Regions from separate parts of the Caballeronia grimmiae genome, predicted to be linked through region 1. Evidence: predicted binding sites of a transcription regulator. Region 1 holds the regulator's gene; the other holds the start of a gene.
The links. Region 1 encodes LexA, which represses DNA repair genes until DNA is damaged. Its sites were predicted from a motif close to ACTGTATNNNNATACAGT; they were not measured.
Positions count from the first base shown of each region.

Region 2: LDZ21_RS04010 (ATP-dependent helicase) is a predicted target of LexA. The motif match lies at 3,110-3,127, and genes of this name have one in related genera.

Region 1 covers NZ_CP084271.1:1,532,568-1,540,521, forward strand. Annotated here, with positions in the region: gene LDZ21_RS07270 (asparaginase) at 1-624, opposite strand, end outside; gene LDZ21_RS07275 (CysB family HTH-type transcriptional regulator) at 654-1,580, opposite strand; gene LDZ21_RS07280 (sulfate/molybdate ABC transporter ATP-binding protein) at 1,623-2,693, opposite strand; gene cysW (sulfate ABC transporter permease subunit CysW) at 2,702-3,580, opposite strand; gene cysT (sulfate ABC transporter permease subunit CysT) at 3,607-4,491, opposite strand; gene LDZ21_RS07295 (sulfate ABC transporter substrate-binding protein) at 4,628-5,662, opposite strand; gene lexA (transcriptional repressor LexA) at 5,907-6,575, shown strand; gene LDZ21_RS07305 (hypothetical protein) at 6,689-7,024, shown strand; gene LDZ21_RS07310 (LysR family transcriptional regulator) at 7,317-7,954, opposite strand, start outside.
Region 2 covers NZ_CP084271.1:840,737-848,690, forward strand. Annotated here, with positions in the region: gene LDZ21_RS03990 (MATE family efflux transporter) at 138-1,571, opposite strand; gene LDZ21_RS03995 (RNA-binding S4 domain-containing protein) at 1,768-1,989, opposite strand; gene LDZ21_RS04000 (hypothetical protein) at 2,299-2,691, shown strand; gene LDZ21_RS04005 (hypothetical protein) at 2,758-3,015, shown strand; gene LDZ21_RS04010 (ATP-dependent helicase) at 3,161-5,287, shown strand; gene LDZ21_RS04015 (DUF4088 family protein) at 5,300-6,064, opposite strand; gene LDZ21_RS04020 (branched-chain amino acid transport AzlD family protein) at 6,219-6,542, opposite strand; gene LDZ21_RS04025 (AzlC family ABC transporter permease) at 6,539-7,210, opposite strand; gene LDZ21_RS04030 (helix-turn-helix transcriptional regulator) at 7,388-7,954, opposite strand, start outside.

The DNA.
Region 1 (7,954 bases):
TGCCAGCGTATGCGGCTTCGTCACCGCGCGCTGGAACTCCACGCGTCCGTCCTGAACGAAGCCGAGCACGCCGACTTCCGGCGAGCGAAACGCATCGACGGCGTAGGTGCTCGTCTTGGTGACATCGCGTGCGCTGTGAATCTGGTTATTGAACGCGACGAGCACGCCTTGCCCCTTCGCCTGCGCGCAAGCCGCGACCGTCACCGCATTGAGCAGGTTCAACGGACCATCGGCGGAAAGCGCGCTCGACGGACGCATCGCGGCGGTCAGCACGACCGGCTTCGCGGTCTTCACCGTCAGATGCAGCAGATACGCGGTTTCTTCGAGCGTATCGGTGCCATGCGTGACGACGATTCCCGCAATATCGTCCTGCGCGGCGAGTGCGTCGATGCGCTGCGCAAGCGTCGTCCAGAGCGCATGGCTCATGTCCTTGCTGTCGACGCTCGCGATCTGCTCCGCGTGAATGCGGGCGACGTTGCCGAGCGCGGGCACGGCGTCGAGCAGGTCGTTCACGCCGACGACGCCCGCCTTATAGCCCGCTGTCATGGAAGCGTCGCCGGCGCGTCCGGCGATCGTGCCGCCCGTTGCGAGGACGGCGATACGAGGAAGAATGTCGGTTGTCATGCCGGCGATTGTAAATCAGCCGGCAGGCTTTACGCGGTCTCGCGCAGTTGCGCGGCGATCTGCGTTTCGTCGAGTTGCGGCGCGAACATCTCGATCAGCCGGTACGCATAAGCGCGCAAAAACGCGCCACGGCGCAAGCCGACGCGCGTCGTGCTCGCTTCGAACAGATGTTGCGTATCGAGCGCGACGAGTTCCGTATCGCGCTTCGCGTCGTAAGCCATCGCCGCCACGATGCCGATACCCATGCCCAGTTCGACATACGTCTTGATGACGTCGGCATCGATTGCCGTCAGCACGATATCGGGCATCGCGCCGGCGCTTGCGAAAGCCTGATCGACGTGAGAGCGGCCCGTGAAATCGTTGTCGTAGGTGACGATCGGATACTCCGCGATCTGCTCGAGCGTGATGTTCTCCCGCCCGACCAGCGGATGATCCTTCGGCACCACCACCGTGTGATGCCACGAATAGCACGGGAACGTGACGATGTCCGGGTAGCGGTCGAGCGCCTCAGTCGAGATGCCGATGTCCGCCTCGCCGTTGATGATCATCTGCGCGATCTGCTGCGGGCTGCCCTGCCGCAGTGCGAGATGCACCTTCGGAAATACTTCGGTGAACTGTCTAATGACTTTGGGCAACGCGTAACGAGCCTGCGTGTGCGTCGTCGCGACGACGAGATGGCCGTTGTCCTGATCGGCGAACTGGCGGGCGACGCGCCGCAGGTTCTCCGCATCGAGCAGCATGCGCTCGATCAGCTGATGCACCTGCTTGCCCGGCTCGGTCAGGCCCGTCAGACGCTTGCCCCGGCGAATGAAGATATCGACGCCGAGCTCGTCTTCGAGGTCCTTGATCTGTTTCGACACGCCCGATTGGGACGTATAGAGCACGTTGGCGACTTCCGTCAGATTCATGTTCTGGCGCACCGCCTCGCGCACGAAGCGCAGTTGCTGGAAGTTCATTCTCTGCCTCTCTTGTCTGCTGTCTTTGTTCTGTCTAACGCGTCATTGCGCCGGAAACACGCGCAGCGCACGAGGCACCGCGCGCACGCCATCGCCGATGTCGAGCCGCAGCGCGCGCCATGCTTCGCGGTCCAGTTCGGCTTCGAGCACGCCGCCCGTATCGCCCGCAAGCTCCACGCGCACCGAGCCGCCCAGTGTCACCACGCGCCGCACGCCGACCACGATGCCATCGGGGTGCGCCACGCCTTCCGCATCGTCGGCGCGATACAGCGCGAGATCGTGCGGACGCACATAAGCAAGCGCGCGGCCGCTGAAATGCGCCTGCGTGGTGATCGCTTTCGCGGCGCCATCGGCGATGAAGCCGCTCGCATCGACGTTGCCTTGCAGACGGTTGGCCGCACCAAGAAACTCATACACGAAGGACGTCTGTGGATGATCGTACACATCCTGCGGGCTGCCGACCTGCTCCACGCGTCCATGATTCATCACGACGATGCGATCCGCCACTTCGAGCGCCTCTTCCTGATCGTGCGTAACGAAGAGCGTCGAGATGTGCAGGTCGTCGTGCAGGCGGCGCAACCAGCTGCGCAGTTCCTTGCGAACCTTGGCGTCGAGCGCGCCGAACGGCTCGTCGAGCAGCAGCACTTTCGGTTCGACCGCAAGCGCACGCGCCAGCGCAATACGCTGCCGCTGACCGCCCGACAGTTCCGACGGAAACCGCTGCGCAAGCCAGTCGAGCTGCACGAGCTTCAGCAGTTCATGCACTTTCTCGCGGATGGCCGCTTCGGTCGGGCGCTCGCGGCGCGGTTTCACGCGCAAGCCGAACGCGACGTTTTCGAACACCGTCATGTGTCTGAAGAGCGCGTAGTGCTGGAACACGAAGCCGACTTGCCGATCGCGTGCGCCGACATGCGCGACGTCCTCGCCGTTCAGCAAGACCTGGCCCGCGTCGGCCTGTTCGAGGCCGGCGATCACGCGCAACAGCGTGGTCTTGCCGCATCCCGACGGCCCCAGCAGCGCGACGAGTTCGCCCGCCGGAAAATCGAGCGTGACGTTGTCGAGCGCGGTGAAATCGCCGAAACGCTTTTGCAGATTACGAACGATGATGCTCATGATGATCCTTAGTTCTGTGCGCTTTTTCTGGCTTCGACGAGCGACTGCGACATGCGCCGCTCCGCGATGAGCTTCAGCCCGAGCGTGACGAGCGCGAGCAAGGCCAGCAGCGACGCCACCGCGAACGCGGCCGAGAAGTTGTATTCGTTGTAGAGAATCTCGACGTGCAGCGGCATCGTGTCCGTCTGTCCGCGAATATGACCCGACACCACCGACACCGCGCCGAACTCGCCCATCGCACGCGCGTTGCAGAGAATCACGCCATAGAGCAAGCCCCACTTCACGTTCGGCAGCGTCACGCGCCGGAAAATCTGCCAGCCCGATGCGCCCAGCACGTGCGCGGCTTCTTCTTCGTCGTTGCCTTGCGCCTGCATCAGCGGAATGAGTTCGCGGGCGACGAACGGGAACGTGACGAAGATCGTCGCGAGCACGATGCCCGGCACCGCGAAGATGATCTGCACGTCATGCGATGCGAGCCACGGTCCGAACCAGCCTTGCGCGCCGAACATCAGCACGTAGATGAGACCGGAGATGACCGGCGACACCGAAAACGGCAGGTCAATGAGCGTCGTCAGAAGCGCCTTGCCGCGAAACTCGAACTTCGCGATGGCCCACGACGCCGCCAGGCCGAACACCAGATTCAGCGGCACGGCGATCGCGGCGGTCATCAGCGTGAGCTTGATCGCGGACCACGCATCCGGGTCTTTCAGCGACTCGAAGTAATAGTCGATGCCCTTCGCGAACGCCTGCGCGAACACCGCGACGAGCGGCACGACGAGAAACAGCGCGAGAAACACGAGCGCGATGGCGATGAGCAGCCAGCGTATCGCGCGTGGCTCCGTCACCGGATTGAGCGTATGGACTTCGCGTTGCGGGGCGGTGTTCATCGCAATGGCCTTGCTGTCGGGCGTGCTCATGCGCGGCCTCCCTCTACCTGCAGCGTCGGGGCCGGCGGCGCGACCGTCCTGCTCGTGCGCCTTTGCAGGAACCATTGCAGCGTATTGATGAACAGCAACATCAGGAACGATACGCACAGCATCACGACTGCGAGCGCCGTCGCGCCGGCATAGTCGTACTGTTCGAGTTTCGTGATGATGAGCAGCGACGTGATCTCCGACTTCATCGGCACGTTGCCGGCGATGAAAATAACCGATCCGTATTCGCCGAGCGCACGCGCGAACGCCAGCGCAAAGCCCGTCAGCAACGCGGGGAAAACCGACGGCAGCACGACCCGGCGAAACGTCAGCCAGCGCGTCGCGCCGAGACACGCGGCGGCCTCTTCCTGTTCGCGCTCGAACTCTTCGAGCACCGGCTGCACCGTGCGCACGACGAACGGCAAGCCGATGAACGTCAGCGCGACCAGCACGCCGAGCGGCGTGAACGCGACCTTGATGCCGAGCGGCGCGAGAAATTGCCCGATCCAGCCGTTGCCCGCATACACGGCCGCGAGCGAGATGCCCGCGACGGAAGTCGGCAGCGCGAACGGCAGATCGACGATGGCATCGACGATACGCTTGAACGGGAACGTATAGCGCACCAGCACCCACGCGACGAGAAAGCCGAACACCGCATTGATGAGCGCCCCGCCGAGCGCGGCGAAGAACGTCAGCCGGTACGACGCCAGCACGCGCGGCGACGTCACCGCGCGCACGAATTGCGCCCAGTCGAGCGTCGCCGTCTTGGCAAAGGTGGCTGCAAGCGGTATGAGCACGATAAGGCTCAGATACGCGAGCGTAATGCCGAGCGTCAGGCCGAAGCCCGGCAGCGCGCTTGGCTTGCGCAGGTTGAAAGTGCTCATGCGTGAATCATCCTGTTCCAGTGCGCCGGGGCGGGCGCTCGTTGCTGCATGTGCGTACAGCGGCGTCATGGCGCGCCGCTTGTCGTCGCTTCAATCGGCTCGATGCTCCATCATCGGGCCGCCCTGCTCATTGCCGTTACTGCGGCTGGTAGATCGAATCGAACACGCCGCCGTCCGCGAAGTGCGTCTTTTGCGCCTTCGTCCAGCCGCCGAAGGTATCGTCGATGGTGTAGAGCTTCAGCTTCGGAAACTGCTTGATGAGATCGGCCGGGACCGTTTTCGAGCGCGGACGATAAAAGTTGCGCGCCGCGATCTGCTGGCCTTCGTCGCTATACAGATACTTCAGATACGCCTCGGCGAGCTTGCGCGTGCCGTGCTTGTCGACGACCTTGTCGACCACCGCGACCGGCGGCTCGGCCAGAATGCTCACCGACGGCACGACGATCTCGAACTTGTCCGGGCCGAACTCCTTGAGCGACAGGAACGCCTCGTTCTCCCACGCGATCAGCACGTCGCCCTGCCCGCGCTGCACAAAGCTCGTCGTCGCGCCGCGTGCGCCCGAATCGAGCACGCCTGCGTTCTTGTAGAGCTTCGAGACGAAGTCCTTCGCGCTCTGCTCGTTGCCGCCCGGCTTGTGCTGCGCATACGCCCACGCGGCCAGATAGTTCCAGCGTGCGCCGCCCGAGGTCTTGGGGTTCGGCGTGACGATGGAGACGCCCGGCTTCGCCAGATCGTCCCAGTCCTTGATGTGCTTCGGATTACCCTTGCGCACGAGAAACACGATCGTCGATGTGTACGGCGACGCATTGTCCGGCAGGCGCTTCTGCCAGTCGCCGTTGACGAGTCCCTTGCCGGCGAGCGCGTCGATGTCGTAGGCCAGTGCGAGCGTGACGACATCGGCCTGAAGGCCATCGAGGACCGCGCGTGCCTGGCCGCCGGAACCGCCATGCGACTGCTTGAACGTGACGGTCTCGCCCGTCTCCGCCTTCCACTTCTTCGCAAACGCCTGGTTGAAATCCTGATATAGCTCGCGCGTCGGATCGTACGACACGTTCAGAAACGCGGTTTGAGCATGAGCGTGGACGCTGATGGCCGCCGTCGCCGCCGTCACCGCGAACGCCGCGAAGAGCTTTCTCGCCTTGGTCCCCAATCCCGCTTTCGTGCTTTGCATTCCCCGTTCTCCGTCTTATCCATTGACGGAATCAGTCTATCGGCGCGGCTATATGATTAGAAATAATCGTTTCTCATCTTTTTATATCGAATCGTGCTAACGGCGCTGTTGCTGCTGCGTTCCGCCTGCGAAGGCCAATTCCGGGCGCTTCCGCGACGAAGTTAAAGTAATGCTTGAAAAGCGCGAAATACTGTATAAAAATACAGTCATCTGTTCATCCATACAGCGCAGCAGGGGCCAGCCAGTGACTAGAACTTCAAAACTTACCGCTCGCCAGCAGGAAGTCTTCGAACTCTTGCAGCGCGCCATCGAGCGCACCGGCTTCCCGCCCACCCGCGCGGAGATTGCCGCGGAGCTTGGCTTCAGTTCGGCCAATTCCGCCGAGGAGCATCTTCGGGCGCTGGCGCGCAAAGGCGTGATCGAACTGGCGGCGGGATCGTCGCGCGGCATCCGGCTGATTGGCGAAGCCGTACAGCCGGACGAGTTGCCGCATCAGCTCACCTTGCCGCATCCGAGCATCATGCAGTTGTCGCTGCCGCTCGTCGGCCGGGTCGCAGCCGGCAGTCCGATCCTCGCGCAAGAGCACATCTCGCAGCATTACGCGTGCGACCCGGCGCTCTTTTCCAGCAAGCCGGACTATCTGCTGAAGGTGCGCGGGCTGTCCATGCGCGACGCCGGCATTCTCGATGGCGACCTGCTCGCGGTGCAGAAGCGCACGGAAGCGAAGGACGGGCAGATCGTCGTTGCGCGTCTGGGCGACGACGTCACCGTCAAGCGCTGGAAGCGTCATACGGACGGCGTCGAACTCATCGCGGAGAACCCGGACTACGAGAATATCTTCGTGCGCTCCGGCAGCGGTGAGTTCGCGCTCGAAGGCATTGCGGTCGGTCTGATCCGCTCGGGCGAGTTCTAGCGCGCCCGCTTCATCTCACGCCACGCACGACGCGGCGCGTTTCGAGTACATCAAAGCATGACGGCAGCCGTTCCCGGCTCGCCGCGGTGCGTCCTATCGCCTGGAGAGTCATCATGGAACGTTTTGCCCGTTTGTTGCCCTTCCGCCAGTTTGGCCGCCTGCGTCATCTGCGTGCATTGATTCCCTGCGGCGTCGCGGCGCGTCCGCATACCGAAGCCACGCCCGATCTGTTCGATGAAATGCCGGTGCTGCCGTCTCGCCAGCCGGCGTTCGCCCGCGTGTCGCTCGTGAAGACGGTTCATGCGGAACCGGCGCAGCGCGCGCCGGTACGGGTGTATCGCAGCGAATCGCGCGTCATCATGGTCGGCAAGATCAGCGAGGTGTCGCGCATGCTCGACCGCTGCATCGACGAGGAACGGGCGGGCGTGGCGGGCGGTTTTCTGGCGTGAGCGTCGCGGGTTGACCGGACGGCGGCTTCGGGATGGTTCTCGCGCCGGCGTGCTCAATCGGAGTTTGAACGACGCTCGTCGCCTAGAGGGTTATGCGAGAACTGTCACTCATCTTTGGTCGTGAGTGCAGTCAATGACGGTCTACGCCGGTGGTAGGGAACATCCATCGCGTCATGCCTCTGCAACTCATCTGCTGGAGTGAGCCAAAGATTTCCGAACCATCCAGTTGTTACTAGGCTATTCAGGCCTGGCGACTGCTTAAGTCTCAGCCCGGCGCAAAGCCGGAATCGGCTCACCGCGTCCTAACGCTGTGACGCATCAGTTGCACGAACTTGTCGGTGATCGACGGCAACGTTCTGCCTCGTTTCTTCACGATCGCAATCGACCGCACGAACGCTGGATCGTTGATCTCTTTGCTGACGAGCCCAGGTTCGGCGCGCACTTCTCGCGCGGTCTCGGGCAGGATCGTCACGCCCAGGCCCGCGCGCACCATCGCGACGGCGGTCATCATATACGTGGGTTCGCACGCAATAACGAGCGGCCCGCTCCACTGGCTAAGCGCGGCATCGACAACCGCGCGCACGCTTGTCCCCGGTGCGGTCAGCACGAGCGGAACCTGCGCGAGATCGCTCACGCCGATTCGACGCATGCTCGCGAACGGATGCTCGCCCGGACAAACGACGACGAGCCGGTCCACACCGGCATGCAGGACCTCAAGCATCGGGTCGAGCACGTCCCCCCCGGTGAGCCCGATATCAACTTCTTCCTCGCGCACGAGCGCGTTGACGGTGCTTGCTACGACGTCGCGAATCTGGAACGTGACGCGCGGCACATCGTGTTTCGTGCCGATGATTAATTCCGGCAACGCACTCGCCGCAAAAGTCGGCAGGCACGCGATGCGGATGGTGCCGCTCTCGCCTTCGCCCAGTG
Region 2 (7,954 bases), 690 kb from region 1:
AAAAAGCCCGCTCGGCAGAGCGGGCCTATAACCCCTGTTACTGGAGTCTCAAGGAGGAGACGGGTTCATCTTAACGACGACGCCCGCGCGCCCCAACCAAGCATTCCTGCTTTGCATATGCGAAGGCGACCGCAAGACTAGGCCGCGCGACGCGGCGCCGTCTCCACGCCATCGGACCTGAGATTTGCATCGACGAGCCGCCTGCTGATGCGATGAAACCGCAGGGTCATCAAGACGGCGACGCTCGCAAGCCCTGCCGCGAGGCCCCACCACAAGCCCTTCGCGCCCAGCCCGAAGTGAAACGCGAGCACATAGCCCGTCGGGAAACCCACGCCCCAGTAACCGAACGCGGCCACGAGCATCGGCACGCGCGTGTCCTTGAGTCCGCGCAGACAGCCCGAGCCGACCGTCTGCATCCCGTCGACGATCTGAAACACCGCCGCCACGCCCAGCAGCGACGCCGCGAGCGACACGGTACGCGCGTTGGCGGGATCGTCGAGATGCAGATACAGCCCGACGATCGCGTGCGGCGCGACGATCAGCACGAGGCCCGAGCACATCATGAAGCCGACGCCGAGCGCCAGCGCGACGAAGCCCGCGTGACGCGCCGCCACCGGCACGCCCGCGCCGATCCAGTAGCCGACGCGCACGTTCGCCGCCTGTCCGATCGCGAGCGGCACCATGAACGCCACCGACGCCACGTTGAGCGCGATCTGATGCGCCGCGAGCGGCGATTCCCCGAGCAGGCCGACCATCATGCCGGTCGCGAGAAAGAGCGTCGATTCGACGCCATAGGTGATCGCCACCGGCCAGCCAATGCCGAACAGTTCGCCGAGAAGCGGCAGATGCGGACGCGCGGCCAGCACGAAATGCCGATAACGCGGCCGCAGATGCAGCAGCGCCACGAGAGCGAACGCCGTCAGCCAGACGGTGATGGTCGTCGCCGCCGCCGAGCCGACGAAGCCTTCGCGCGGCAGACCGTACGCGCCGTGAATCAACCCGTAGTTGAGAAAGCCGTTGACGAACACGCCGCCGATCGACACCCACAGAAGCCGCTTCGCCGCACCGATCGCCGGCAGAAACGCGCGCATCATCCCGATGCCGATCAGGCTGCCCGGCGTTCCCCAGCGCAGCATCGCGCAATATTCGCCGACGTTGCGCGCGAGCGTCGCCGGTTCATGGAACGCGAGCAGGATCTCCTCGGCGTAGCTCAACAGCGCGAACGCGGGCACGGCGAGCAGCACGGAAAGCAGCAGCCCCGTCCAGTAGATGCGAGGCACGCGGTCGTCCGCGTTCGCGCCGCGCGCATGCGCCACCGACACGCTCACCGACGTCAGCACGCCCTGCAGCAGCGTCACGACGACGAAGAACAGGTTCGCGCCGAGCCCGCCCGCAGCGAGCGCGTCGGGGCCTAGCGAGCCGAGGAGAATGGTGTCGGTGACGCCCATCGCCATTTGAGAAAGCTGCGCGATGGCGAGCGGCGCGGCGAGGCGCGCCGTGTCGACGGCATGGCGGGACAGCGTCGGCGGTCCCTGATACGGGTTCGTGGCGCGCGTGGTGTGCGATGGCATGGTCGAAGGAAACGGAACGGAACTGGCCGCGACGCAAACGCGCGGTCAGGCGGTGAACAGCGCAAAGGGCCGACGCTGAAACCAGAACGAAAGACGACTAGCTTATTGCCTCACGCACGTCATGTCGATGCCGCGCCCCGTTATGGCCGGGTTTTGGCAATCCGGCGGCGCGCCGGCGCAAACCCGACGCGACGGGTCAGGCAGGCGCGCGCACGCGAATCTTCTGGCCGTCGATCATCACGACCTGGCCCGCGCGGATCTTGCACGTCTTGCGCAGTTCCACTTTGCCGTCGACGGTGACATCGCCCATGGCGACGCGCGCCTTCGCGGCGCCGCCGCTATCGGCAAGGCCCATCAGCTTGAGCAGATTGTGGAGTTCGACGTGATCGCCCGTGAGGGTGAACTGGAGCTGCGGCATGGCGGGCGGAAGAGTGAAAGGTGCGAAGGAAGCCATCATAAGGCATCGGGTACGCCTCGTGCTCTGTCAATGTCGACCGCGAACGATCGGACGCAAAACGCTTCATGGCCGATCGTCGGCGAAGTCGGTGGCAAATGTAGCCAAGTGAAACGGACGGTAACAGTGACTGATTTCGCGAAACTCCATCGCCGATCGCCGGGTCTGTCAGTTTGATCGATGCAGCTTCGGTCATCTTCTAAACGCCAACGCGTCGCGCACAGCGCTTTCAGAGCGCCAAGCCGCCGGCGCCACTAAAAAGAGGACTAGCTCATGACTAAGGCTCGAATTTTGATGATCGGCACCGCATTCGCCGCCCTCGCAGCCACCGGCGCGCAAGCGCAAACCGCCCAGCCGATGCAGCCCGCACCGGGCGCGGACACCCAGGCGCAACTCGCGCCGCCGCCGCAGAACCTCGTCGCGCCGGCATCGACCGATCCGCTGGTGCAGAAGCGCAACGCCGACGCCCAGGCGAACGCGGAATACCGCGCGTCGAAGAAGGCGTCGAAGGCCGAGTTGAAGGCCGCGGACAAGGAAGCGAAGGCGCAGTACAAGCAGGAAGTGCGCAACGCGAAGATCAACAAGAAGGCCGACAAGCAGGCCGCCAAGGACGATTTGAACGCCGCAGCCGACCGCACGCCGAAGGACCAGGGCGAGCAGCACTAAACGGGTCGCCGCGACGCCCGCAAGAGGGCGTCGCGAGGCGTTCCGCAACCACACCGGGAGAACACCATGACAAGACGTACGAATGCGTTGCTAGCGGCGCTCGTCGCGGGCGCGTTGACGAGCGTGAGCGCGGTATCGATCGCGCAAACGAGCGATGCGCCGATGACGCACGCCGACAAGAAAGCCGCGAAGAAGCAGGCTGAAGCCGACAAGGACGCGGCCGTCGCGCAGGCGAAGGCCGACAAGAAGAAGACGGAGTCGCAATCGGAAGCGAACGAAGCCGCAGCCGATGCCAAGCTGAAGAACGCGAAGAAAGCCGACTAGGGCGGGTTCTTCCGTCGATACGGCCCGCGCCTTGTTCGCGGGCCGTTGCGTTTTAGGGCCAAAGGCTAGCGTCGACAAAGGCTTGCACGCGTGGGTTGTATGGATATACAGTGTCGCGTCACTTCTATCCGCCGCTCAAGTCCTCGTGCTCACGCTCCCCGACACCGCCGCCGAATCATCCCGCACTCAAGATCAGGCCGCAGCGGCGTATCTCGCGAAACTGAACGACGCGCAACGCCGCGCCGTCGAATTCGGCGTGGACCAACCGGGCCGCACCGGCGGGCCGCTGCTCGTCATCGCGGGCGCGGGATCGGGCAAGACGAACACGCTTGCGCATCGCGTCGCGCATCTGCTCGTGAAGGGCGCGGACCCGCATCGCATTCTGCTGCTCACGTTTTCGCGCCGCGCGGCGCTCGAAATGACGCGGCGCGTGTCGCGCATCGCGACGAACGCGCTCGGCAACCGCAGCGCCATCGCGCAAGGTCTTACGTGGTCGGGCACGTTTCACGGCGTCGGCGCGCGGCTGCTGCGCGATTACGCCGATATCGTCGGGCTTGCGCCTTCGTTCACCATCAACGACCGCGAAGACTCCGCCGATCTCATGAACCTCGTGCGGCACGAACTCGGGCTGTCGTCGAAGGAAAAGCGTTTCCCGGCCAAGTCGACGTGCTTCGCGATCTATTCGCGCGTGGTCAACACCGGCGCGTCGCTCGCGACGGTGCTCGATCAGTCGTTTCCGTGGTGCCGCGAGTGGGAAGCCGATCTGAAGCGCCTGTTCGCCGCCTACGTCAGCGCGAAGCAATCGCAAAGCGTGCTCGACTACGACGACCTCCTGCTCTACTGGTCGCATCTCGCGGCGGAGCCGGCGATTGCCGCCGATCTGTCGAGCCGCTTCGATCACGTGCTCGTCGACGAGTATCAGGACACGAATCGCTTGCAGGCGAGCATTCTTCTCGCGATGAAACCGGACGGGCGCGGCCTCACCGTCGTCGGCGACGATGCGCAGTCGATCTATTCGTTCCGCGGCGCGACCGTGCGCAATATCCTCGATTTCCCGCAACACTTCGATCCGCCCGCCGCGACCGTCACGCTCGATCGCAATTACCGCTCGACGCAGTCCATTCTCGAAGCGTCGAACGCGGTCATCGGGCTCGCCGCCGAGCGCTACACGAAGGACTTGTGGACCGACAAGGCATCGGCGCAGAAGCCGGGCGTCGTCGCCGTCGCCGACGAGGCCGATCAGGCGCGCTATGTCGTCGAAAAGGTGCTGGAGGCGCGCGAGGGCGGCATGAAGCTCAAGTCGCAGGCCGTGCTGTTTCGTGCGGCGCATCACAGCGCGACGCTCGAAATCGAGTTGACGCGCAAGAACATCCCGTTCGTGAAGTTCGGCGGGCTCAAGTTTCTGGATTCGGTGCACGTGAAGGACGTGCTCGCGGTGCTGCGCTGGGCCGAGAATCCGCGCGACCGCGTCGCGGGCTTTCGGGTCGCGCAACTGCTGCCGGGCGTCGGGCCGGCGATCGCGGGACGCCTGCTTGACGGCGTCGCCCAGAACGCGCGGGCAGCCGATGCCATTGCAGCCTTCAGCGCGCCCGCACGCGCGAGCGAAGACTGGCCGCGCTTCGTCGCCCTGATGGCCAGGCTTTGCGGACGGGAATCGGGCTGGCCCGCCGAGTTCGAAATGATCCGCCGATGGTACGAGCCGCACCTCGAGCGCAACCACGAGGACGCGGCCATTCGCATTGGCGATGTGATGCAGATGGAGAGCATCGCGTCGACGTATCCGACGCGCGAGCGCTTTCTCACCGAACTGACGCTCGATCCGCCCGACGCGACAAGCGATGAATCGGGCGTGCCGCTCATCGACGAGGATTATCTGATTCTCTCGACCATCCATTCCGCGAAGGGGCAGGAGTGGCGCAACGTGTTCGTGCTGAATGGCGTCGACGGTTGCATTCCGTCCGATCTCGGCACGGGCAGCGAAGAGGAACTCGACGAAGAGCGCCGCCTGCTGTATGTCGCCATGACGCGGGCAAAGGAAGACCTGCACGTCATCGCGCCGCAACGGTTCTACGTGCACAACCAGACGAACCTCGGCGACAGGCACGTGTGGGCGCAGCGCACACGCTTCATTCCGCCGCATCTGATGCCGCACTTCGAGGCCGCCGCATGGCCGCCCGTGCCGGTCGCCGCCGCGCCGACGGCGGCAGGGCTCGCGGCGGCGGCGAAAGCGAAGATCGATATCGCCGCGCGGCTCAAGGGAATGTGGGAGTAGGGCGCGCCCTCGTTAGCGCGAGGCCCGCGTCGCGCCCGCCGCTCGCGGCGCGTGGCCGAAGACGCTCCGCAGCCACGCCGCGAACCGCGTGAAGCCGTCATACGGCTCTTCGACGAACAATTCCGGCCGCAGCGAGCGCAGATATTCGAGCAACTGCTGCGCTTCCTGCTTCTGCACCGAACCGTAGAAGATGCTGAGGCGCAGCAGCGCGCGCAGTTCGCCGAGCTTTTCGCGCGCCGTCGAGCCGACGTTGGTTTCCACGGCGACCTTCGCGTCATGGACACGCTGACGAAGCGAATCGGCGAGCCGCCAGGCCGGCGTCTGCATCTTTTCCTCGACCGTGCGGATATCCGCCGCCGCCGACTTGATCTGCGAGGCAAGCACATCGACTTGCGATACATCGCCCTTCGCCTCGGTGACGATCGCCGCCGCCCATTCGCGCGATGCCTTCAGCAGATCTTCCGCGCTCCAGTCCGACCGAATCGCGAACGCGAAGCCGTGCTCCGCCGCCTGACGAATCAGGATTTCGACGACGTCCGGAAACTCCTTGTCGAGCGCGCGCTTCGCCCAGGCGTACTGGCCGTGCGTGAGCATGCGCTGCACGGCCTGCTCGGTGAGCGGCGTGGGGTTGTCGAGCAGCTTCGCGCGCAGGAAGTCCTCGAACGACGGCGTGATGAACTGAGGGTCGAGCTTCAGCGAGAGACGCAAGAACGCTTCGAAGTCGCGTTGCAGCGAAGCGATCGTCTCGTCGCGAAGCGAAAGGGTGATTTGCGGCATGTCGGTTTCCGGTTCCGCGCTCGGGGCAGCCCGATGGCCCACTCGCGGGAGATGCTGTCGGCCCGCCGGCAGAGAGCGGAGGCCATTCGATTCTGATATCGGCGCGGGAGCCGGAAACTTGAGTGGCTTCTGTAAGGCGCGCACTGCGCAACGCCTAACGCAACACGACCAGTTGCCAGAAGAAGAACACTGCGAGCGACACGGCGATCGTCAAAAGCGTGCGCTTCGTCAACGCGCACACGACGACGGCGACCACCGCCGCGACGAGCTGCGGATTACGCCAGGTCAGCTCCGCGCCGTTGCCGTGCGGCGACACGGTCATCGGTACGATGATCGCGGTCAGCACCGTCACCGGCACGAAGCCGAGCGCGGTACGCGCGACGGGCGCAAACGTGAGCCGCTCGCCGAGCACGAACACGGCGGCGCGGATCACATAGGTGACGAGCGCCATTCCGAAGATCAGCAGCACATAGTTCATCGCACGCGCTCCTTGTCGAGTCCCGCTTTGGCGTCGGTCATCGTCAGCAGCATGCCGACGACGACGCCCACGAGCACCGCCGCGAGCAGACCGAGCTTGTACGGCCAGCCTTGCCACGCGAACGACAGCACGCCCGACGTCAGCGCCGCCGCCACGAAGCGCGCCGCGACGAGTTGCGGCACGATGATCGCGATAAACGTCGCGACCATCGCGAAGTCCAGCCCGAGTGATTTGAGGCCCGGAAACGCCGCGCCGAAGAACAGGCCGATGAGCGTCCACGCTTGCCAGTTGAGGAACATTGCGACGCCGGAGCCGAAGAAGTAATGCGGCCCGATCTCGCCCGCCGTGCGTTTCTGGTAATGCGCGTAGGCCACGGCGAAGACTTCGTCGGTCATGAGGCCGGCCAGCGCCCAGCGCCAGCGCGCGGGCAGATGGGCGACGTAGGGCGCGAGCGTCGCCGAATACAGGATGTGCCGCAGATTGACGACGAACGTCGTCGCCCAGATGACGGCGAAGCTCGCATTCCCGGCAATCATGCCGGCCGCGATGAACTGCGCCGAGCCGGCGAACACCACGAGGGACATGAGCTGGCCGTGCCACAACGCGAGCGGACTCGCGGTGACGAGCGTGCCGAAGATGACGCCGAAAGGCGCGGCGCCGATCATCATCGGGATGGTGTCACGCGCGCCGGCGGCGAATTCGCTCAGCGCATTGGTGGATGATGATGCGGTCAAGGTGGTCCTCCCTCCAGTACGACATGTGCGTGTTGCCAGCTTGCGGAGGATAACCAGTCGTGCCCTGGCCGGCTTGTACGTTCTTGCGGTCGCGACGCGGAAACGGCGGACTCAGCGCCAGCGTCCCGGCGCAACGCCGAACGCGCGCTTGAAGTGCCGCGTGAAATGACTCTGATCGGTGAACCCGCTGGCCGCCGCGACATGCGCGATCGACGTCCCCGCGCGCAACGCCGGCAACGCCCGCGCGATGCGCAATTGATTGCGCCACGCATGCGGAGCAAGACCCGTTTCGCGGGTGAAGAGCCGCGCCGCATGGAACATCGACAGCCCGACCGTGCGGGCGAGTTCCGCGAGCGTGACGGGTTCGAGAAGATCGTCGGCGAGGCGGGCTTTCATCGTTGCGACGCGGACCGCATCGGCGGCGAGCGGAGCGGGCGAGGGCCGTTCGAGCGCATGGCGCGCGAGCAGCGTGCTGACCGCATCGACGAGTGCGGTTTCGGCGGCGAGCGGGTCCGCGCTGGCCGCTTGTCCGGCGCGCTCCAGCGCCCGATGCGCGGCCACGAGCCGCCTCGCCAGATCGGTATCGCGGATGATGCCTGCGGCGAACCACGGCGCCGCCGTCGCGCGCCCCGACATCTCGCGCGCCAGATTTTCGACGAATGGCACCGGCAGATAAAA